3 regions of the Mesorhizobium sp. WSM4983 genome follow, and region 3 is predicted to be linked to each of the others. Evidence: predicted binding sites of a transcription regulator. Region 3 holds the regulator's gene; each other region holds the start of a gene.
What was found. The regulator LexA, encoded in region 3, represses DNA repair genes until DNA is damaged. The targets are predictions, from matches to a motif close to TGTTCNNNNTGTGTTCNG.

Region 1 (7,601 bases), on a different contig from region 3:
AGCGGTTTGTGCAGTGCGGCATCAATTAATGCCGAAAGGGCGGGCCAAATTGTGCTGCAGCGCGATGGCCACGCCGTCACGATAAGCGCTCGACTTGCTTGCCGCGCATGGCGGCCATGCCGATTTCCGGTTTGACTCAGGTGCTTGAACGGGCAAGAAAGTCTCCAAGGATAGCCTAACGACACCTCGAAGCCTGGAGAAGAAAATGTCCGCTTCCAATTCAATCGTCGTCGCCAGCGCAGCCCGCACAGCAGTCGGCTCCTTCAACGGCAGTTTCGCCACCACGCCCGCGCACGAGCTCGGCGCGGTCGTCATCAAGGAATTGCTCGCGCGTGCCAAGGTCGATCCGGCGGAGGTGGACGAAGTCATCCTCGGTCAGGTGCTGACCGCCGCTCAGGGCCAGAACCCGGCCCGCCAGGCTTCCGTCAATGCCGGTCTGCCCAAGGAGACGACTGCTTGGGGCCTCAACCAGGTTTGCGGCTCGGGCTTGAGGGCCATTGCGCTCGGCATGCAGCAGATCGCCACCGGCGACGCCAAGGTGATCGTCGCCGGCGGCCAGGAATCGATGTCGCTGTCGCCGCACGCCCAGCACCTGCGCGCTGGCGTCAAGATGGGCGACTACAAGATGATCGATACCATGATCAAGGACGGCCTATGGGATGCCTTCAACGGCTACCATATGGGCAACACCGCCGAGAACGTCGCTCGTCAGTTCCAGATCACCCGCGAAGTCCAGGACGAGTTCGCGCTGGCCTCGCAAAACAAGGCCGAGGCGGCACAGAAGGCCGGTAAGTTCAAGGACGAGATCGTCGCCGTCACCATCAAGGGCAAGAAGGGCGACACCATCGTCGACCAGGACGAATACATCCGCCACGGCGCTACGCTGGATGCCATGACCAAGCTGAAGCCGGCCTTCGACAAGGACGGCACCGTCACCGCCGCCAATGCTTCGGGCATCAATGACGGAGCCGCCGGCGCGCTGCTGATGAGCGAGGCCGAGGCTGCCAGGCGCGGCATCACCCCACTGGTCCGCATCGCCTCCTGGGCGACCGCCGGCGTCGATCCGGCGATCATGGGCACCGGCCCGATCCCGGCGTCGAAGCGGGCGCTGGAGAAGGCCGGCTGGTCGGCCAAGGACCTCGATCTCGTCGAGGCCAACGAGGCCTTCGCCGCGCAGGCCTGCGCCGTCAACAAGGGCATGGGCTGGGATCCCTCGATCGTCAACGTCAATGGCGGCGCCATCGCCATCGGCCATCCGATCGGCGCCTCGGGCGCCCGCGTGTTCAACACGCTGGTCTACGAGATGCGCCGCCGCGGCGCAAAGAAGGGCCTCGCGACGCTTTGCATCGGCGGCGGCATGGGCGTTGCGATGTGTGTGGAAGCCTTGAACTGAGCGAATGGCGAACTGAGCGAATAGCGAATGGGGAGTAGCGAATAGGGGGAAATGGCGTTGCACGACGGGCTATCGGATCCCTACTCGCTGTTCGCCACTCCCTATTCGCTCTCCCGACCAAAGGGAGGAAATGCATGAGCAAGGTAGCAATCGTCACGGGCGGATCGCGCGGCATCGGTGCGGCGATATCGGTGGCCCTGAAGAATGCCGGCTATTCGGTCGCCGCGAACTATGCCGGCAATGACGAGGCGGCCCAGAAATTCAAGGCCGAGACCGGCATCCCCGTCTACAAATGGTCGGTCGCCGATTATGACGCTTGCGCCGCCGGCATCGCCCAAGTCGAGGCTGATCTCGGTCCGGTCTCGGTGCTGGTCAACAATGCCGGCATCACCCGCGACACCATGTTCCACAAGATGACCCGCGAGCAGTGGAAGGAGGTCATCGACACCAACCTTTCCGGCGTCTTCAACATGACGCATCCGCTATGGAACGGCATGCGCGATAGGAAGTTCGGCCGCGTCATCACCATCTCCTCGATCAACGGCCAGAAAGGCCAGATGGGCCAGGTCAATTATTCGGCCTCGAAAGCCGGCGACATCGGCTTCACCAAGGCGCTTGCCCAGGAAGGCGCCCGCGCCGGCATCACCGTCAACGTTGTTTGCCCCGGCTACATCGCCACCGACATGGTCATGGCCGTGCCGGAAAAAGTGCGGGAATCGATCATCGCTCAGATCCCGGTCGGCCGTCTCGGCGAGCCGGAGGAGATTGCGCGCTGCGTCGTCTTCCTCGCCTCGGAAGACGCAGGCTTCATCACCGGCTCGACGATAAGCGCCAATGGCGGCCAGTATTTCGCCTGAGATCTTATTCGGCTGAACTCTTCTGACACCGATGGCAGGCGGCCCGCCGCAAACGGGCCGCCTGTTTTTGTCTGCGCTCCGGCGGCACCGGGTGGGCATGCCTCAATTTGGCACGCAATACTTAACGGCCTCCCCGCGCCCTGTGGAAACCCGGTTCACATGCTGTGAATTTTTCGGTGCACAAGCTTTGGACAACACCATATCTAGGGGTGAACAAACCGGGAATTTTTGCAGATCGCTGATTCGTCGCCGATTCGTTCCGGCTTTGGCCAAAAGGTTAACGGGCCACGCCGGAAACAGCGCGAAAAAGATTAACGACGATTAGGAAAGATCAACCATTTCATAATGTTCGCGGCCGCGCTCGAGTCCGTCGCGGTCGCTCCCCCGCAAAGGTTAACGACGCTCCGGAACCAGCGCGAGCCAAGCACGAAACGGGCCAGTTCACAGATTCAGCATGTGGTGAGACTCATGGCCAAAAAATCCACATATAGCCGTGAACAAAACCTGAATCAGAGTGAGTCAGTGATTCGTCGCCGATTCGTTCCAGACTCGTTCCAACGGTTAATCGACCGCGGATTTTGACCTTGCCTGTCGTCGCGCCATCTGTTGATGAGAACATTCCGCTTTCGCTTCGCGTCTGAAATCCCTATGTGTGCCCTGTCACACGCGGCGGCACCGCCGCGTCCCCGACAACGAGCGGCAGAAAGCCTCATTTCCGAGCCGATGAATATCCAGCCGAAACCCTCCCAGCCGCTGATCCTTTCCGGCCGCGACGTGACGGCCGTGCTCGGCCCCACCAACACCGGCAAGACCCATCTCGCCATCGAGCGCATGGTGGCGCACGACACCGGCATCATCGGTCTGCCGCTGAGGCTCCTTGCCCGCGAGGTCTATACACGCGTCTGCGAGAAGGTCGGCGCCAGCAAGGTGGCGCTGATCACCGGCGAAGAGAAGATCGTGCCGGCGAGCGCGAGATATTCCGTCTGCACCGTGGAGGCGATGCCGCGAGAGACCGATGCCGCCTTCGTCGCCATCGACGAGGTGCAGCTCGCCGGCGACCTCGAACGCGGCCACATCTTCACCGACCGCATCCTGCATCTGCGCGGCCGCCAGGAGACGCTGCTTCTGGGCGCCGCCACCATACACGGCATCCTGCAACGCCTGCTGAAGGGCGTCTCGGTGGTGACGCGGCCGCGGCTGTCGCATCTTGCCTATGCCGGCTCGAAGAAGCTCACCCGCCTGCCGCGGCGCACGGCGATCGTCGCCTTCTCCGCCGACGAGGTCTATGCCATCGCCGAATTGATCCGCCGCCAGCAGGGCGGTGCTGCCGTCGTTCTCGGCGCGCTCAGTCCCCGCACCCGCAATGCCCAGGTGGAGATCTTCCAGTCGGGCGACGTCGACTATCTCGTCGCCACCGATGCCATCGGCATGGGCCTGAACCTCGACCTCGAGCACGTCGCCTTCGCCCAGAACCGCAAGTTCGACGGTTACCAATACCGCAACCTGACCGCCGCCGAGCTAGGCCAGATCGCGGGGCGTGCCGGCCGACACCTGCGCGACGGCACCTTCGGCGTCACCGGCCAGGTCGATCCGTTCGACGAGGATCTGGTCAAGAAGATCGAGGGGCACGATTTCGACCCGGTGAAGGTGCTGCAGTGGCGCACCGCCGATTTCGATTTTGCCAGCCTCGATGCCCTGAAACGCTCGATCGAGACCAACGCGCCGGTCGAAGGGCTGACCCGGGCATTGCCGGCGGTCGACGCCCAGGCGCTGGAACATTTGTCGCGCGACGCGGACATCAGGACGCTAGCCACCGGCAGGGAGCGCGTGGCGCTGCTGTGGGAGGCCTGCGCGCTGCCGGACTACCGCAAGATCGCGCCCGCCCAGCATGCCGACCTCATCGCCTCGATCTACATGGACCTTGCACGCCATGGCCATGTCGATGAGAATTACATGGCCGAGCAGGTGCGGCGGGCCGACACCACGGATGGTGATATCGACACGCTGTCGCACCGGATCGCCCAGATCCGCACCTGGACCTTCGTCTCCAACCGACCGGGCTGGCTGGCCGATCAGCTACACTGGCAGGAAAAGACGCGCGAAATCGAAGACAGATTGTCGGATGCGCTGCATGAGCGGTTGACGAAACGCTTCGTAGACCGCAGGACTTCCGTCCTCATGCGGCGCCTTAGAGAAAATACCATGCCTGAAGCTGAAATCAGCCCAACCGGAACCGTGCTCGTCGAAGGCCATCACGTCGGCGAGTTGCAGGGATTCCGCTTCACCGCCGACCAGAGCGCCGGCGGCGAGGACGCCAAGGCGGTGCGCACCGCTGCCCAGAAGGCGCTCGCGGCTGAGTTCGAGGCGCGCGCCGAGCGCTTCGCCGCGTGCGCCAACGGCGATCTGGCATTGGGCTCGGACGGTGTCCTGCGCTGGATCGGCGCGCCGATCGGCACCCTGGTTGCCGGCGACGAGGCTTTGAAGCCGCGCCTTGTGCTGCTTGCCGACGAGCAGCTCACCGGCCCTGCCCGCGACAAGGTCGCGGCGCGCGCCGAGCGTTTCGTCAATTTTCAGATCGAGTCGCTCTTGAAGCCGCTGGTCGATTTGAAGAACGCCGAGCAGCTCACCGGCATCGCGCGCGGCATCGCCTTCCAGCTCGTCGAGCATTTCGGTCTCATCAACCGCCGCGACATCGCCGAGGAAATGAAGTCGCTCGACCAGGAAGGCCGGGCGGCCCTGCGGCGCCTTGGCGTGCGCTTCGGTGCCTACCACGTCTTCGTGCCGGCGCTGATCAAGCCGGCGCCGGCCGGGCTGGTGACGCTGCTCTGGGCGCTTAAGAGCGACGGCAAGGACAAGCCAGGTTTCGGCGACGTGGTGCATGCGCTGGCATCGGGCCGCACCTCGGTGGTGATCGATCCTGCTTTCGACAAGACGTTCTACAAGCTCGCCGGCTATCGCAATCTCGGCCGCCGCGCCGTACGCGTCGATATCCTAGAGCGGCTGGCCGATCTCATTCGCCCCGCGACAAACTGGAAGCCCGGCCTCGGCCAGCGACCGGACGGCGCCTATGACGGCCACGCCTTCATGGTGACGCCGCCCATGATGTCGATCCTCGGCGCCACCGCCGACGACATGGAAGAGATCCTCAAAGGCCTTGGCTATCGCGCCGAACCGAAGCCGGCGGCGGAGGTGAAGGCCAAGCTCGACGCGCTGGACAATGCCGCCCGCGAGGCCGCGGCTGCGAAGCTTGCGCCGGAAGAGGCTGCGCGTGCTGCACAGGCGGCAGAGGCGCACGCCGTGGCAACAGACACGGTTGTAGAGGCAACGATCGAGGGATCCGAGCCGGCTGCCGCTGAAGTTCCTGCCGACGCCATCGCGGAAGCCGCGACGGAGCCTGACGCGAAAGATCCGGCGGAAGCTTCGGCTGCGGTCGCGGAAGAGACTCCGCCTGTGGAGACCGCTGCAGCGGTGGACGCTGCAGCAGCGTTTGGGTCGGCTGAAAGCGGCGACGCCTCCACCTCGATGGGGGAGGTCGCGGCGGGAAGCGACGCGGGTGGGGCTGACGGCGCCGACGATGCAGACGGCACCAACACCGCCGACGCCGGCGCTCTCCACGAGGGCGAAAGCGGTGAAGGCGCAGAGCCCCCCGCCGAGCCGGAAGAGCCGAAGCCGATCCTGCTGTGGCGGCAGGCGCGCTTCGACCATTCGCGCCCGCGCCACCGCCATGACAATCGCCGCGACAATCGTCCGCGCAACGGCCAGGCTGCAGGCGATGGCCAGGCGGCTGCCACGGGTGGCCAGGCCGGCGATCGGCCAGCCCGTGAGGGCCGCCGCGACCAGCGCGACGGGGCCGGCAAGCCGCGCTTCGACCGCTCGAAGTTCAAGCCGAGACCGGAACGCGAAGGCGGCGAACGGCGCGAAGGCAGGCCGCAGGGCGAGCGTGCCGATCGCCACGAGGGGGGCCGCCGCGAGGGCCGGCCGGACTGGAAAGGCAACAGGCAGGACGGCAAAGGCAATGCCGCAGGCGGCAGCAAGCCGGCCTTCCAGGGCAAACCGCGCGAGGAGCGTCCGCAGCGCTTTGATCCGGATTCACCCTTTGCCAAGCTCGCCGCCTTGCGCGACCAGCTGAAGAAATAGCCTCGGCCGGTCCCGATGGTTGGAGAAGGCCGCCAGCGCATCGACAAATGGCTGTTCTTCTCGCGTGCGGTGAAATCCCGGTCGCTGGCGGCGAAGCTCGTCGTTGCCGGGCGCGTCCGCATCAATCGCGACAAAGCAGCGCAGGCCTCCGATCTGGTCAAGGCCGGCGATGTGCTGACCATCACGCTCGACCGCCGAATCCTTGTCTGGAAGGTGCTTGGGCCCGGCGCCCGGCGTGGTCCTGCCGACGAGGCGCGGCTGCTTTACGAGGATATGTCGCCGCCGCCGACGCCCAAGGGCGAGGCGGTTCCTGACGCCATTCCGGCGCTGCGCGAAGCCGGCACCGGCCGTCCGACCAAGCGGCAGCGGCGGCAGACGGACCGGCTGCTCGGCGAGGACTAGAAGATTCGACGGAACCTCGTCGCGGCAGGCGCGCGGAATTCCTTTCCGCGATGCCGGCTCAGGCGGGAAGTCCTGCCCTTGCAAGCGGCGGGCAAAGGCGTTACCTCACCAAAAAAGCCCAGCAAATACGGGACGTCCCGGAGCCTGCGATGACCTATGTCGTGACCGATAATTGCATAAAATGCAAATACATGGACTGTATCGAGGTCTGTCCGGTCGACTGTTTCTACGAAGGCGAGAACATGCTCGTCATCCATCCTGACGAGTGCATCGACTGCGGCGTGTGCGAGCCGGAATGCCCGGCCGACGCGATCAAGCCGGACACCGAGTCCGGGCTCGACAAATGGTTGCAGGTCAATTCCGAATACGCGGAGAAATGGCCCAACATCACTGCCAAGAAAGAGCCGCCGGCCGACGCCAAGAACTTCGACGGCGAGGCCGGGAAGTTCGAGAAGTATTTCTCGCCGGAGCCCGGCGAAGGCGACTGAAGGCTGGACCGGGCAAGCCGGCATGACGCCACGTAAGCGAGCCGATACAATTGCTGTCTTGACAGCCAGCGATGGCGCATGGCGTTAGCGAATGCAGCAAAACCTTGATTCTTCCGACTTTTTGTGTTATATCCGCGAAACATGCCGGTGACACAACGTCGATTTATGGCGCTAACGCCCCAAATCACTGAAAGGTGAACTTTTCAAATCCGGACCAGAGCGATCTGGGGCAGGCAATCGCATTCGTGCGGTTTGTCGGCCCCGGCTTATTCCGGTGAGTTCACTTGTTGTGCGGCTAAAGATCGGCTTCCGCCGATCGTCTGA
Region 2 (7,601 bases), on a different contig from region 3:
GTATTTCTGTCTCAAAAGCTACGCGCTCTAGAAAAGCGCAACAAACGATGCAAGGCGGAAATACAAAATCACAGGGAGAGTGTCATGGTCAGTATCGTAAAAAGATTCGCCAGCACATTGGCGAGTGGTGCAATCGTCGTTGCTCTTGCCATGCCGGCGAACGCCCAGAGCGTCGGGGTCGGCGGCCTCGGCGGCGTATCCGTAGGCGGCAACAGCGCCGACGCCAATGCGGGCGGCCCAAATGGGGCTGACGGAAATGCATCCTTCGGCGGCAGCAACAACAGCGCCAGGGTTTCGATCGGCGGCGCAAGCGGAGGCAGCGGAACCGCCACCATCGGCGGCAGCAGTTCCACGGCCACGGCATCGATCGGCGGGACAAACGGGGCTGGAGCCGATGCGACTTTGGGCAACGGCACCAATAGCGCGCTCAACGTGACGACGGGCGGCGCGAACGGCGCTGGCGTCGCCCTCGGCGCTGGCGCCGCCGTTCCTGGAACCGTCGGCGCGACGCCGCCGGGAACGACGAACCTGTCTTCCGCCGTCGCTCAAATGTCGAGCAGCCAGTTGTCGCGGATGAAGAAGCGCTGCGTCGATGTGCTCAGCAGCGAAGGCACCTATGATCGTGATCTGAGGGCGCTCTGCCTGATGATTTCGCGTCGTTGACGGCGCGCAACGAGAGCCTCCGGCCAATTGCAAAGCCCGCCGCTGCGTCGGCGGGCCTTCTTCAGGCTGGCGGCGCGCTCGACGCCTGGTTAACCACATTCCCATTGAAGCCAATATATTAGGACTTCGTTTGCGCTCGCGCTCCACAATAGGCCAGTTGTAGTGGGAGCAATGCCATGCGCATCGATTTGTCCCCCACCAGTTGGGGCAGGGTCGCGCTGGTCACCGTTGCCGGCACGGCATTCTTCATTGCCGCGGCCTTCTTTGTCGATTCCTTCAACTTCGCCTCGCTGTCACCCGAAGCGCTGCTCTGGGCCAAGCTCACCGACCTGTTCCTGCCGCTCATCCTTGGCGGCTCCTTCCTTTTCTTCCTGATGTGGAAGATGCGCCAGCTGGCCATCGCCCAGAAGGAGCTCAGCATCATTGCCGCGACCGACAGCCTGACGGCGGTCTTCAACCGCGGCGCTTTCTCGATGCTGGTCGAGGCCTATCTCGACAAGGCTCGCAGCCATGCGGTGGCCGAAGCCGGCGCGCTGCTGATCGTCGATGCCGACCATTTCAAGTCGATCAACGACCGGCTCGGCCACGATTGCGGCGATCAGGCGCTGAAGCTGATCGCGAGCAAGATCCGGAGCCAGCTCCACGGCGCCGACATCGTTGGACGCATCGGCGGCGAGGAATTCGCGGTCTTCCTTCCGGGCGCCGACGCGACGCGCTCCTTCCTGGTCGCCGAGTCGATCAGACTGCGTATCCGCGAGGCCGAGTTCGCGCCGGGCGGGCAGCCGTGCCCGCTTTCGGTCAGCATCGGCGGCGTCGCGTTCAGCGGGCCCACCACCTATCACCACATGTTTCGGGTCGCGGACAGGCATCTTTACAAGGCGAAGTCGAACGGACGCGACCAGGTGAGCTTCGAAAGCCCGCGCAGCAGGCTATCCGGCGAGGCCGCCGGCACCTTCCACTGAACGAACCCGCGCAGCAGGGAACGGAGCGCCCTCACCAGCGGTGGGGCTGAGTAGGAGTGTCGTCCCGCCTTTGGGTAGGCGTTTATTTCCACATGCCGCGCATGCGCGCGCCGAGATCGACCTTGACGCCCGGCTTTTGGCGCGGGTCGTCCGTGATCGCCGCGCTCGCCCAGGATGACTGTTCGAAAGCCGAAAGCATCGAGGCCGGGATGAAGCGGGTGCGCGAGGCATAGACGTGACGATCGCCGCGCGCCGGCTGGTTGTGCGGATAAAAGCGCTGCGGCACCACCAGGTGCAGGCTGTCCTTGGCGCGCGTCATCGCCACATAGAGCAGCCGCCGCTCCTCCTCGATATCCTCCTTGGTACCGACGCCGAGATCGGCCGGGATGCAGCCGTCAACCGTGTTGAGCACGAAGACGTTCTTCCACTCCTGGCCCTTGGCCGAATGGATCGTGGACAGGATCAGGTAATCCTCGTCGCGATGCGGCGGGCCGGCCTGGTCGCTGGTGGCGTCGGGCGGGTCGAGCGTCAGCTCGGTCAGGAAACGCTCGCGCGAGGGATAGCCCGACGCGATCTGCTCGAGCTGCAACAGGTCGGCCCGGCGCGTGATCGCGTCCTCGTGGATACGCTCCAGATGCGGCTCGTACCAGAGCCTGATCCGCTCGAGGTCGGCCGGCCATTTGGCGCCGGCGCGCAGCCCGCTGTAGATGTCGAGGAAGACCGGCCAGTCTTCGGCCGCGCGCTGCGGCGGCCGGAAGCGGGCAAGGCCGAGCGTCTCGTCGAGCGACGTCGCCATCGCCTCGACGATCTGTGAGGCGGCCGAAGGCCCGATGCCGGGCATCAACTGCAGCACCCGGAAGCCGGCGACCCTGTCGCGCGGGTTCTCGGCAAAGCGCAGCATCGCCAGCATGTCTTTCACATGCGCGGCATCGAGGAATTTCAGCCCGCCGAATTTGACGAAGGGGATGTTGCGCCGCGTGAGCTCCACCTCCAGCGGCCCGCTGTGATGCGAGGCGCGGAAGAGCACGGCTTGCGCCTTGAGCGCCGTGCCGGCCTCGCGCTCGGCAAGGATCGCCTGGCAGACATAATTGGCCTGCTCAGCCTCGTCGCGCACGCTTACCAGTTGCGGCTTGTGCGACGACCGGCGTTCGGTCCAGAGATTCTTGGTGAAACGCTCGCTTGCCTCGCCGATCACTTTGTTGGCGGCGGCCAGGATCGGCTCGGTCGAGCGGTAATTGCGCTCCAGCATGACGATCTCGGCGCCCTGCGCGAACTGTTTTGGGAAATCGAGAATGTTGCGCACTTCCGCGGCCCGGAAGGAATATATCGACTGTGCGTCATCGCCCACCACGGTCAAGCCCGCGCCGTCCGGCTTCAGCGCCAACAGAATAGAGGCCTGCAGCCGGTTGGTGTCCTGGTATTCGTCGACCAGCACGTGGTCGAAGCGGGAGCCAAGGTGAGCGGCGATCTCCGGCTCGGCCGCCATCTGCGCCCAGTAGAGCAAAAGGTCGTCGTAATCGAGCACGTTCTGCGCCTGCTTGGCCTCGACATAAGCCGCGAACAGCTCCTTCAGCTGTTCCGCCCATCCTGAGCACCAGGGAAAGGCCGAGCCCAGCACCTCGCCGAGCGGCGCCTGGGCGTTCACCGCCCGCGAATAGATCTGCAGGCAGGTGGCTTTGGTCGGAAAACGGCTTTCGGTCTTGGAAAAACCGAGCTCGTGCCGGGCAAGGTTCATCAGGTCGGCCGAATCCTCGCGATCGTGGATGGTGAAAGCCGGATCGAGGCCGATCTGCTCGGCATAGTCGCGCAAGAGTCTGGCGCCGATACCGTGGAAAGTACCGGCCCAGGATAGCGCATCGGCGATGATCGCGGCATCGCGGCCCAGCACCTCGCCGGCGATGCGCTCGACGCGCTTCGCCATTTCAGCCGCGGCGCGGCGCGAAAAGGTCATCAAAAGGATGCGGCGCGGATCGGCGCCCTTGACGATGAGGTGCGCCACGCGATGCGCCAGCGTGCTGGTCTTGCCGGAGCCGGCCCCGGCGATCACCAGCAGCGGCGCGGCCACCTTGCCGTCGCCATGCACCACCGCCAGCCGCTGCTCGTCGTTCAGCCGGGCAAGATAGGCAGGAGTTTCGAAGGACGAATCACGGGCGGCGATGTTCATCGCCCATCAAGCATCGTTTCCGCTTTGTTCGCAATACAGCTAATCTCGCCCAAAGGCGGCCAAGTGGGGGGCGATGCCCGGCAGGGCAGAGGGGACGCTGTACGCGCCGGCATGTGCTGGATAGGCCGGCCATCTTCCCAACAAGCGCGAGAACGGCCGATCTACCTTTTCGGCTCGACGCCCATCGCCGCCGACTGGCGCCGCAGCGACCGCCGATCGTCCGGCGGCGCGAGATCGCCGGACGCCTCCTCGATGATCCTCATCGTGACGCGATAGGCCGTGTAGCCGAACAGGCCGACGAGCAGCAGACGGATCATGACATCTCCTCGTGGGTTAACGAGGTTCAACCGGAGACAGGCGCGTTGGTTCCCGCCGGACGGCGCAACCAAACCGCCGCCGCCTCGTTTGCTTCGAAGAAAGGGGCGAACGAGAGGAGGTCGTCATGAAGAAACTTCCTGTGCTGCTGGCTCTCGCGGCAGGGCTCGGGCTCGCCGCCTGCGACAACAGCGTGCAGCCCACCAAGGCGCCAAGCGACACCGTCGACAAAAACCCGCAGGTCGACAAGAACCCGGTGCCGCAATCGACCACCGGCGGCGACCAGCCCGGCACGCCGCCGAAGCAATGAGAGCGGACGATGTTGTCGGGAGACGAAGCGGCGGCGCCGCAGAAGAAGGCCGGCGCTGCTTGGGAGGAAGCTGGAAAGCGCCGGCCAAGCGGGAAAATCAGGCCCGCCGCAGGATCAAAGATAGCTGAGTCTCTCCGCCGCGTCATGGGGCGATCGCGCTAGCCGGCTACAGGTATCCGTCCAAACGCTTTGTCGGCCTTCAAAGATCGGAGAATCTCAGGGGTGTGTTTGCGTCGCTTGCGCCGCCGCGTCACGCCATCGCGGCGCGCGCCAGCGGCACGTTGGCGATCTCCAGGTCCAGCTGGCGCTGCGTCAGCGCCGCTTCGGCCATGATCCACTGCTTGAACAGCTCCACCTTGCAGGCGCCGAGCGCCTTGATGGGGCTGACGAAATACCAGCCGGCGGTGTTGGGATGGTGGACCGCGAAGGGGGCGACCAGCCGCTCGGCTCGGATGTCGCTTGCCATATAGGCGCGGTTGGCAACGGCAAAGCCCATGCCGGCATTGGCCGCCTCGTAGGACATCATGCAGGAATCGAAATAGATGCTCTTGGTCTCGCCAAGCACGAAACTCGCGCCGGCAAAAGCCAGCCACGACTGCCAGTTCTGGGTGCAGGTGTCGGAGTGGAGCAGGGTGAAGTGCCTGAGGTCCTCCGGCGTCACCTTGGACAGCGGCTTATCGCCCAGCACCTCGCGGAACAGCTTGCGGCTGCACACCGGCGTCAGGTCCTCCTTGAACAGCAGCGCGGAGTTGAGGCCGGGGAAATTGCCGTCGCCGTAGCGGATCTCGAGATCGTATTCGGAGGTCGCGAATTCATGCGTGGCATAGGAAGTCGAGACCCGCATTTCGATATCTGGATACTGCCGCTGGAAGGTGGCAAGCCGCGGAAACAGCCAGCGCGCCGCGAAGGTCGGCAAAACGCAGATCTTCAGCACATGCGCCTGGGATTGGCCGGTCGCCTCCATGCTGGCAGCCACGATCCGCTCCAGCGCCTCGCGCACGCGCGCCACGTAGGTCTCGCCTTCCGGCGTCAGCGACACCGCATTGCCGCCGCGCTGGAAGATCTTGAAGCGCAGCTGGTCCTCCAGGCTCTTCACCCGCTGGCTGACGGCGGAGGCGGTAATGAACTGCTCTTCGCCCGCACGCGTGAAGTTGCGGTGCCTGGCGGCGCTCTCCACGATTTTCAGCGAGTTTAAGTTGACCTGGCTGAGCAGACGCACGGGGTTCGACCTTTAGCTATGCTTAAAGTAGCACCAGCATTCCTAAATTTACAGGGGAGGGTGCTCAATCGACTGTTTACCAAGTGTTGCCCCGACCTTGGAGAAGTAGAATGAACGCCCATACAATCCCCGAACTGCGCTATGCGATGAGCCGTGAAGCCATCATCGGTCATGATACGGCGTGGAAAGTGTCGAGCTTCGGCGTCGCCCAGTATCTTCACGGCTACGACCCGCAACTGCTCGCCGCGATCGAGGAGGCGGCGCTCAAGCTCAAGGCCAGCCACGCCGTGCACAAGCATCTCGACCTCACCTTCATCACCGGCGCGGACCGCTACATTCCCGAGATCAAGGAACTGCTCAACGACAAGCTGCGGCTGGAACGGCTGTCCGACATGATGGGCACCAAGCTCGAACCCTATCCGCTGTCTATCGTAGGCTCGACCGTCACCTTCATGAACCCCAAGGACGGCGCCGTCGACTGGCACTGCGATGGCGTTCCGGTTACGGAACTCATTCCGCTCTCGATCAGCGATCCTCTGATCGGCGGCCATCTTGAAATCTATTGCGACGATTCCGAGACGGGGCGTGCCATCCTCGAATCCGGCAGCGACCTGCCGCGCAACAGGGTCATGCGCATCGACCACAAGATGAATTACGCCACGCTCGGCCAGTTCCTCGGCGTGCTCCATCGCACCGCGCCGATCCAGCTCGGCTCGCGGGTCACCCTGGTGCTCAACCAGCGTTCGGTGGCGAAGCCCTATGTCGACGACAACCGCATGTTCTACCTCGCCGCCGACAACGACCAGGACCGCGGCTGGGTGAACGAACTGGCCGAGGACGTCTGGACGAACCAGCTGCCGGCCTATCGCCGTCACGCCGAAGAACATCCCGTGCCGAAGCCGGCTGTCGATCCGGTCTCCGGCGGAGCCAGGGAATCGTGGTAGTGGCTGACGATCCGGCCGGTCGCCAGCCGCCTTCAGCATCGCTGAGCCTTGGCCCGCTCACCGCCGAAAGGCGCAGCGACCGTTCCAGCGCTGCTCCCCCGGTGGCGCTGGCCTTTGCCCTCGGCGCCGTGGCGCTCTGGGCGACTAACGCTTTCGTCGGCAAGACGCTGCTTGCCAATCACCCGGTATCGGAGGTGCAGTTCCTGCAGTTCTCAGGCGCCGCGCTGGTCTTTGCGCTGATCAGGTTCTTCCCTTCTCCCCTTGTGATCAAGGGGGCCGGACGGATCGCCGACGCAGGAGTTTCTTCCAACATCTCTCATCCGTCTCGGCGCTCCGTGCCGATCCACCTTGTTCCCCAAGGGGATAAGGGGAGAACCATGCGCGCCTGCGCCGTCGGCTTCATCGGCCTGGTCGGCACCATGGCGTTGCAATACATCGCCTTCGCCTCGATGCCGGTCATCGAGGCCAATCTCGTTGCCTACACCTGGCCGCTGATGGTCGCCGCCGCCGTCATCGTGCTCGGCCGCCCGCGACGGCCGCTGCTGCTTGGACTGACCGCCGCGCTGGGCTTCACCGGCGTCGCGCTGGTGATCTCCGGCGGAGGCGCGCATGCCTGGTTCGGAGGTAGCCCCGTCGGTTATTGCGCCGCCTTCGGCTCGGCACTTTGCATGGCCTTCTACTCGCTTGCCGTCGGCCGCCTTGCCGTGTCGCCGGATCGGCTTCTGCTGCCTTCGGCCCTGATCGGCGTGGCGCTGACCTTCGCATGGTGCCTGCATGACGGCGTCGCCGCCCTGGGCGGCTTGGACCTGCTGCTCGGACTCTATCTCGGCGCCGGGCCGATGGGGCTCGGCTATTATTTCTGGTCGCGCGCGCTCAGCCTCGATCAGGGTGGGCGGCTCGCGGTCGTGGCGTATCTCACGCCGATCGCTTCCACGCTTTTGCTGGCGCTGTCGGGCGAAAGCCTGTCGATGACGGCCATGGCTGGCGCCGTCCTTGTCATCGGCAGTTGCATTGCTGTCGGCAT
Region 3 (7,601 bases):
GACTTCGACCCGCCGGCGCTCGCCAGGGCCTATCAGCAAGGCGGTGCTGCCTGTCTTTCGGTGCTGACCGACGCACCGTCCTTCCAGGGCGCGCCCGGCTTTCTGACCGCAGCGCGCGCCGCCGTTGGCCTGCCCGCCCTGCGCAAGGATTTCCTCTTCGACCCGTATCAGGTTCATGAAGCCCGCGCCTGGGGCGCGGACGCGATCCTCATCATCATGGCGAGCGTCGACGACGCCTTGGCCAGTGAATTGGAAGTCACGGCCTTCGATCTCGGCATGGACGCGCTGGTCGAGGTGCATGACGAACAGGAGATGGAACGCGCGCTTCGCCTCTCGTCGCGGCTGATCGGCATCAACAACCGCGATTTGAGAACCTTCGAAACCAGCCTCGACGTTTCCGAGCGGCTTGCCGCCATGGTCCCGGACGACCGGCTGCTGGTCAGCGAGAGCGGCATCTTCACCCATCAGGACTGCCGGCGGCTGGAAAAGAGCAAGATCGGCACCTTCCTCGTTGGCGAAAGCCTGATGCGGCAGGCCGACGTGGCCGCCGCGACCGCCCTTCTGCTGACGGGCAAGGCGCCGGCCGAGGCCGTTTGAGGATGCCCGCGCTTACGCATCTCGGCGCCAAGGGCGAAGCCAACATGGTCGATGTCGGCGGCAAGGCCGAGACGACGCGCACGGCCATCGCCGAAGGGTATGTCACCATGCAGCCGGAAACGCTGGAGATGATCCTGGCCGGCGACGCCAAGAAAGGCGACGTGCTGGGCACGGCGCGCATCGCCGGCATCATGGCGGCCAAGAAGACGCATGAGCTCATCCCGCTTTGCCATCCCCTCCTTCTCACCAAGGTTGCCGTCGAGATCGAGCCCGACCACGCGCTCCCTGGCCTGAGGGTCAGCGCGCTTGCCAGGGTTACCGGCAAGACCGGGGTGGAAATGGAGGCGCTGACCGCGGCGTCGGTCGCCTGCCTCACCATCTACGACATGGCCAAGGCAGCGGACCGCGCCATGGCGATTTCCGGCATCAGGCTGGTCGAGAAGACCGGCGGCAAGTCGGGCGACTACAAGGCCGGTTCTTAGCATGGCTTTGCTTCCGGTCGCCGAGGCGCTCCAACGCCTGTTGGACGGCGCGACCGCGCTGCCAGGCGAAAGCGTGCCGCTGGCCGAAGCAGCCGGCCGGGTGCTGGCCGACCCGGTGGTGGCTCTGCGCACCCAGCCGCCCTTCAATGCGTCGGCGATGGACGGCTATGCCGTACGGGCCGCCGACGTAGCCTCGGCGCCGGCCCGGCTCTCCGTGATCGGCATGGCGCCCGCCGGGCGTGGCTTCACCGGCTCTGTCGGCAAGGGCGAGGCCGTGCGCATCTTCACCGGCGCGCCGCTCCCCGAAGGCGCCGATACCATCGTTATCCAGGAGAATGTCCGCGATCTCGGCGGCGGCGGCATCGAAGTGACCGAGCCGACCGCGGAGGGACGCAACGTCCGTCGCCGCGGCCTCGACTTCTGCGAGGGCGACCTGCTCCTCGAAAAAGGCCGCCAGCTCGATCCGGCGGCGCTTTCGCTGGCGGCATCGGCCAACCATCCGAGTCTCAACGTGGTGCGGCAGCCGCTGCTCGCCATCATCGCCACCGGCGATGAATTGCTGCCGCCGGGCAGCGCGCTCGGCCCCGACCAGATCATCTCGTCGAATGCCTGTGGCGTCACAGCTACGGCCCAGTCGGTCGGCGCGCGCTCGCTCGACCTCGGCATCGCCGCCGACCGCAAGGACGCGGTCGCGGCCCTGGTCAAGAAGGCGGTCAAGGCCGGCGCCGACGTCATCGTCACGCTTGGCGGCGCCTCCGTCGGCGACCACGACTTGATCCATGACGTGCTGACCGGCGAAGGCATGCAGCTCGACTTCTGGAAGATCGCCATGCGTCCCGGCAAGCCGTTGATGTTTGGCCGGCTCGGCGACATTCGCTGCATCGGCCTGCCCGGCAATCCGGTCGCAAGCCTGGTCTGCTCGCAGGTGTTCCTGAAGCCGCTTCTGGCGCGGCTGGGCGGCCGGTCCTGCCGGCAGGAAATCCGCACGGCCCGGCTAGGCGCCGCAATGCACGCCAACGATCTGAGGCAGGACTATGTGCGCGCCGTGGTCCGCGAAGATGCGGGGGGGTTGATCGCAACACCGTTCGGCATCCAGGATTCCTCGATGTTGAGGATGCTCGCCGATGCCAATGGCCTGATCGTGCGCCAACCCTTCGCACCGGCGGCTGAAGCCGGCGAGGAATGCACCGTTCTGATGTTACGCTGAACAAAACGTCAACACATTCACTAAACTTTAAACGGTTGCGGAACACAACTGGAACAGATAGTGTTTGTTCTGGGTTTGTTTTTCTGATTCTGGTTTCAGAACCCATGGGGGCCGCCATGCTGACGCGCAAACAACATGAACTGCTGATGTTCATCCATGAACGGCTCAAGGAAAGCGGCATTCCGCCGTCTTTCGATGAGATGAAGGAAGCGCTCGACCTTGCCTCGAAATCGGGCATCCACCGCCTGATCACGGCGCTGGAGGAGCGCGGTTTCATTCGCCGGCTTCCGAACCGGGCGCGTGCTCTTGAAGTGCTGCGCCTACCTGACTCGATCGCGCCCGGCCTCAATGCGGCGAAGAAATTCTCGCCGAGCGTCATCCAGGGCGGCCAAGGCAATCTCGGCCGCCAGATCAAACCCGCGGCGCCCGCCCGCACGCCGACGCCCAGCAATGACGACGACGCCGTTTCAGCCGTCTCCATCCCGGTGATGGGTCGCATTGCCGCCGGCGTGCCGATCGACGCCATCCAGCACCAGACGCATTCGATCACAGTGCCGCCGGACATGATCGCGGGCGGCGAGCACTACGCGCTCGAGGTCAAAGGCGATTCGATGATCGAGGCCGGCATCTTCGACGGCGACACGGTCATCATCCGCAACGCCAGCACTGCGAGCCCCGGGGAGATCGTCGTGGCGCTGGTCGATGACGAGGAGGCGACGCTGAAGCGCTTCCGCCGCAAGGGCGCCTCCATCGCGCTCGAGGCTGCCAATCCGGCCTATGAGACGCGCATCTTCGGTCCCGATCGCGTCAAGGTTCAGGGCAAGCTCGTCGGGCTCATCCGCCGCTACTGAGGGGCTGCGGCTTGGCTTTCGGCTTCTCGGGCTTCTTGTAAGGCGCCAACCCCCTCGCCTCACGCGAGTAGCGCCGCTGTTCGTGCCAAGGGCGGTACGGTTTTTCGACGGCGTATTGAATGGTTGCTCGCGCCGTCGCCGATTGCGGATCGAAGAAGACGGCGGCACTGCCGTCGCGCGCGAGCTGCCGCTTGGTGACAACGAGGACACGCGGATCGCGGCAGGGATTGTAGGCCGTGGCGTCGTTGATGACGATGAGGTCTGCGAAGTCGCAGGCAGGCCGGGCAGCTTCGCGTTTTTCGGCGAGCGCGACGATCGCGCCTGATGGATGCCGGCCAATGCAGAGATCGCCCGTGCAGTAAAAGGGCGATCCAGGCGGCAGGTCGACGGGATCGGCTATGTCCAGCGTGCCCTTGGCGAATGTCTCCGGCGGCACGATCGTTTCGGCCTTGAGCGCGCGTTTCCAGTTATCGGTGGTGAACTCGTTCGAGCGGGCACGATTGATGGCGAGTTCGCCGCCGCCGATCGGCATCGCCACCAGATGCGCGTCCTCCGAGATCAGCAGGTCGGGCGTGCGCACCTGCGGGATCATCATGACGGCCGCGGCAGCGAAAGGAATCGCGGCCAGCCTGAGCCACGTAGTCGCCATCGTGGCGATGACGAGCGCGATCGTCGCCAGCAGCACCGAATGGATCGAGATCAGGCCCACGGCATCGACCGGCGACCACTCCGAAATCCACGCCGAGATCGCGATCATCGCCGCCAGGCCCTTGCCCATCAAATAGAGGAAGGGCCCGTCGAAGCCGAACGGCATCATGACCGCGCTGGCGACGGCGAGAAACATCACGATCGTGACGATCGGCATGATCGCGAGATTGGCCAGCAGGCTAAGCGGCGAGACGCGCTGGAAATGCCAGATGGCAAACAGCGCCGTGGCACTTCCGGCAATGATCGACGTCATCGCGGCGCCACCTGCTCCGACTGCCAGTTTGTGCGACATGAACCGCAGGAACGAACGCTTTGCCGGCGGCGCTCTCACCTTGCCGGCGCGGTAGTCGGACCAGCCGGCATAGGCGCCGACAAGGGCGGCGGTTGCCGCGAACGACATCTGAAAGCTCGGGCCAACCACTTCATGCGGCGACACCAGGATGACGGCGATGGCCGAGATCGCCAAATTGCGCATCGTCAGCGCGGCGCGGTCGAAAAGCACGGCGATCAGCATCACGGCCAGCATGATGAAGCTTCGCTCGGCGGCGACCACCACGCCGGAGATGAGGAGGTAGGCGGCGATCGACATAAGCGCGATTGCCGCGGCATATTTCTTCACCGGCCGGCGTGACGAAAAATCCGGGAACAGCGCAAAGGCGCCGCGCAGCAGAAGCATGACCGTGCCGGCGACCAGCGCCATGTGCAGGCCCGAAATCGAGATGATGTGATAGATGCCGGTCCGCCGCATCGCCTCGTTGATGTCCTCCGGAATGCCGGCGCGCACGCCGACGATCAGTGCGGCGGCAATTTCGCCTTCGGGTCCGCCGACGGTGCTTCTGATGTGGTCGGCAATATTTTCGCGCGCGTTCTCGATGGCCGAGGCGATGCTCGTCTGGCCGATCGGGTCGGTTGGCGGAATGAGTTTCGGGTCGCCGAGGAAAAATCCGCTGCCGCCGATGCCGGAAAAATAGCTGTCGAAGGAAAAATCATAACTTTCCGGACGGACCGGCCCTGTCGGCGGCAGGAGCCGCGCGTAACCCGTCACCAGCGATCCGGCCTTCATGCCGGCCGGGATCCTGCGTGCCGAGACCCTGACGCGATCCGGTGCGTAGCGCAGCTTTGGATGCGCGGTCGAGACGAGATCGATGGTCAGCCTGACGCGGCCATTGGCCATTTCCTCGGCGATGACGACGCGGCCTGTCAGCCGCGTCTGGATTTCGGAGCCGAGCATCGGTGTAGCGGCGCGCCAGGTCTCGACCTTCGCGGCGACGAAGCCCAGCGCGCAAAACAGCGCCGCCATAAAGACCAGGTGTGTCTTCAGCCAGGGGCGCGAAACCGCCGCGCATAGAGCCATCAGCGCCACCGCCGCCAGCGGTCTGTAAAGATCCGGCTCGGCGCTCACGGAATAATAGAGTATCACGCCGGCGGCCAGGAACACCGGCACCAGCAGGAAGCCGATGCCGCGGTCGAGCTCGGTTGAGGCTGCCTCGGCCACACCCCGGCGAAACACGGAAAACGAGGCACGGCGGAACCGCCTGCGGATTAAGTCGATGGCCGCCGGCGGAGGAGCTTGTAGCGAAGCATCGCCGTCCGGCGGCAAAATCTCGGTGGCCGGACGCGGTACGGGAACCAAAACCGGTACTGCCTCGGCAGGTATGGTGTCGGCAAACAGCAGGCGCTCGCTCACGCCAGCCGCCGTCTCCTCGCCCTCCTCCGCACCCCGGCCACGTCCAGCCATCGGGTCTGCCCCTTGCGCCCCAGACCTCCTATGCTACATGAACGCCCACCGCGCGAAAGTCCGCGCAATCATGCCCGCTTCAGAGCTTCTTCCGAGAGTTCCATGTCCGACAAGGTCGTCACCCGCTTTGCCCCCTCGCCCACCGGCTATTTGCACATCGGCGGGGCGCGCACGGCGCTGTTCAACTGGCTCTACGCCAGGCACACCGGCGGCACGATGCTGCTGCGCATCGAGGACACCGACCGCGAGCGCTCCACCGAAGCGGCGACGGCCGCTATCCTGGACGGGCTGACCTGGCTCGGCCTCTCATGGGACGGCGAGGCCGTGTCGCAGTTCGAGCGAGCGCCGCGCCACCGTGAGGTGGCAGAGGAGCTCGTACGGCTGGGCAAGGCCTATTACAGCTATGAGACGCCTGCCGAGCTGGAGGCGATGCGCGAGGCGGCGCGGGCCAAGGGGCTGCCGCCGCGCTACAATGGCCAGTGGCGCGACCGCGACCCCTCCGAGGCGCCTCCCGGCGTCAAGGGCGCCATCCGCATCAAGGCGCCGACCGAAGGAGAGACCGTCGTGCACGACCGCGTGCAGGGCGAGGTGCGATTCCCGAACAAGGACCTCGACGACTTCATCATCCTGCGCTCGGACGGCAACCCGACCTACATGCATGCCGTCGTCGTCGACGATCACGATATGGGCGTCACCCACATCATCCGCGGCGACGATCACCTGACCAACGCCGCGCGCCAGACCGTAATCTACAACGCCATGGGCTGGACCGTGCCGTCGATGTCGCACATCCCGCTGATCCATGGTGCCGACGGCGCCAAGCTGTCGAAGCGCCACGGCGCGCTCGGCGTCGAGGCTTATCGCGCCATGGGCTATCTGCCGGAGGCCGTGCTCAACTATCTGGCCAGGCTCGGCTGGAGCCACGGCGACGACGAGGTGATGTCGATCAAGGATATGATCTCCTGGTTCGACATCGCCGACGTCAACAAGGGCGCCGCCCGGTTCGACTTCGCCAAGCTCGAGGCGCTGAACGGCGTCCATATGCGCAAGATGGACGACAAGGCGCTATTTGATATTCTCGTAGCCACCCTGCCCTATCTCGAGGGTGGCCCGGCGCTTGCGGCCAAGCTCGACGACAGGCGCCAGGCACAGCTGCTTGCTGCCATGCCGGGCCTCAAGGAGCGGGCAAAGACGTTGGTCGAGCTCGTCGATGGAGCCGGCTTCCTGTTCGCCGAGCGGCCCTTGCAGCTCGACGAAAGGGCTGCGGGGTTGCTTGGCAGCGACGCCCGCGCCATTTTGCGCGGTACCCATGCCGCGCTCGCCGCGATCTCCAGCGAATGGAGCGCCGCAACCGCGGAAGCCGCTATTCGCGACTTTGCGCAGGCCGGCGGCCATAAGCTCGGCGCCGTGGCCCAACCGCTGAGAGCCGCGCTCACCGGCCGCAGCACCTCGCCCGGCGTGTTCGATGTACTCGCCGTGCTCGGCCGTGAGGAGAGCCTGGCGCGGGTTGCGGATCAAATCGATTAGGAGCGAACTGGCCCAAGAAGATTGGCATTGAAAGGTGTGTTTCGCAGTGCAACATTAGGCCTTGGCCCAATCTGGCACGCACCTCCTAAAATGCGGTGGCAAGTTCGCGCATTCCGGTGATTTCGACGTGTCGTTTGCAGGAACTGCCTTGCCGGCATGAGAAAACATAAAGGAGTTTGCAATGAGCGAAGCTGCGACAAAACTGGAATCGGGCGGCAAGGCGCGTGAGTCGACCGCAAGGCTCGAGTTCGCCGGCAAGACGCATGAATTCAAGGTGCGAAGCGGCTCGACCGGGCCCGACGTGATCGACATCGGCGCGCTGTACAGCACCACCGGGGCCTTCACCTACGATCCCGGTTTCACCTCGACGGCAAGCTGCGAGTCGGCGATCACCTTCATCGACGGCGACGCCGGCATCCTGCTGCATCGCGGCTACCCGATCGACCAGCTCGCCGAGCACGGCGACTTCCTCGAGGTCTGCTATCTACTGC

Region 1: the regulator LexA is predicted to act here: its motif matches at 2,790-2,807, upstream of P9254_RS10300 (helicase-related protein).
Region 2: the regulator LexA is predicted to act here: its motif matches at 3,804-3,821, upstream of P9254_RS16520 (ATP-dependent helicase).

Annotation. Positions count from the first base shown of each region.
Region 1 covers NZ_JARTVM010000002.1:616,576-624,176, forward strand. The annotation lists gene P9254_RS10290 (acetyl-CoA C-acetyltransferase) at 206-1,393, shown strand; gene P9254_RS10295 (beta-ketoacyl-ACP reductase) at 1,528-2,250, shown strand; gene P9254_RS10300 (helicase-related protein) at 2,974-6,387, shown strand; gene P9254_RS10305 (RNA-binding S4 domain-containing protein) at 6,403-6,789, shown strand; gene fdxA (ferredoxin FdxA) at 6,939-7,277, shown strand.
Region 2 covers NZ_JARTVM010000005.1:49,004-56,604, reverse strand. The annotation lists gene P9254_RS16530 (hypothetical protein) at 85-663, shown strand; gene P9254_RS16525 (GGDEF domain-containing protein) at 840-1,625, shown strand; gene P9254_RS16520 (ATP-dependent helicase) at 1,708-3,789, opposite strand; gene P9254_RS16515 (hypothetical protein) at 3,951-4,106, opposite strand; gene P9254_RS16510 (hypothetical protein) at 4,232-4,414, shown strand; gene P9254_RS16505 (LysR substrate-binding domain-containing protein) at 4,665-5,633, opposite strand; gene P9254_RS16500 (hypothetical protein) at 5,744-6,577, shown strand; gene P9254_RS16495 (DMT family transporter) at 6,679-7,601, shown strand, end outside.
Region 3 covers NZ_JARTVM010000001.1:188,760-196,360, forward strand. The annotation lists gene trpC (indole-3-glycerol phosphate synthase TrpC) at 1-597, shown strand, start outside; gene moaC (cyclic pyranopterin monophosphate synthase MoaC) at 600-1,079, shown strand; gene P9254_RS01040 (molybdopterin molybdotransferase MoeA) at 1,081-2,286, shown strand; gene lexA (transcriptional repressor LexA) at 2,403-3,137, shown strand; gene P9254_RS01050 (ComEC/Rec2 family competence protein) at 3,121-5,583, opposite strand; gene gltX (glutamate--tRNA ligase) at 5,686-7,110, shown strand; gene gltA (citrate synthase) at 7,292-7,601, shown strand, end outside.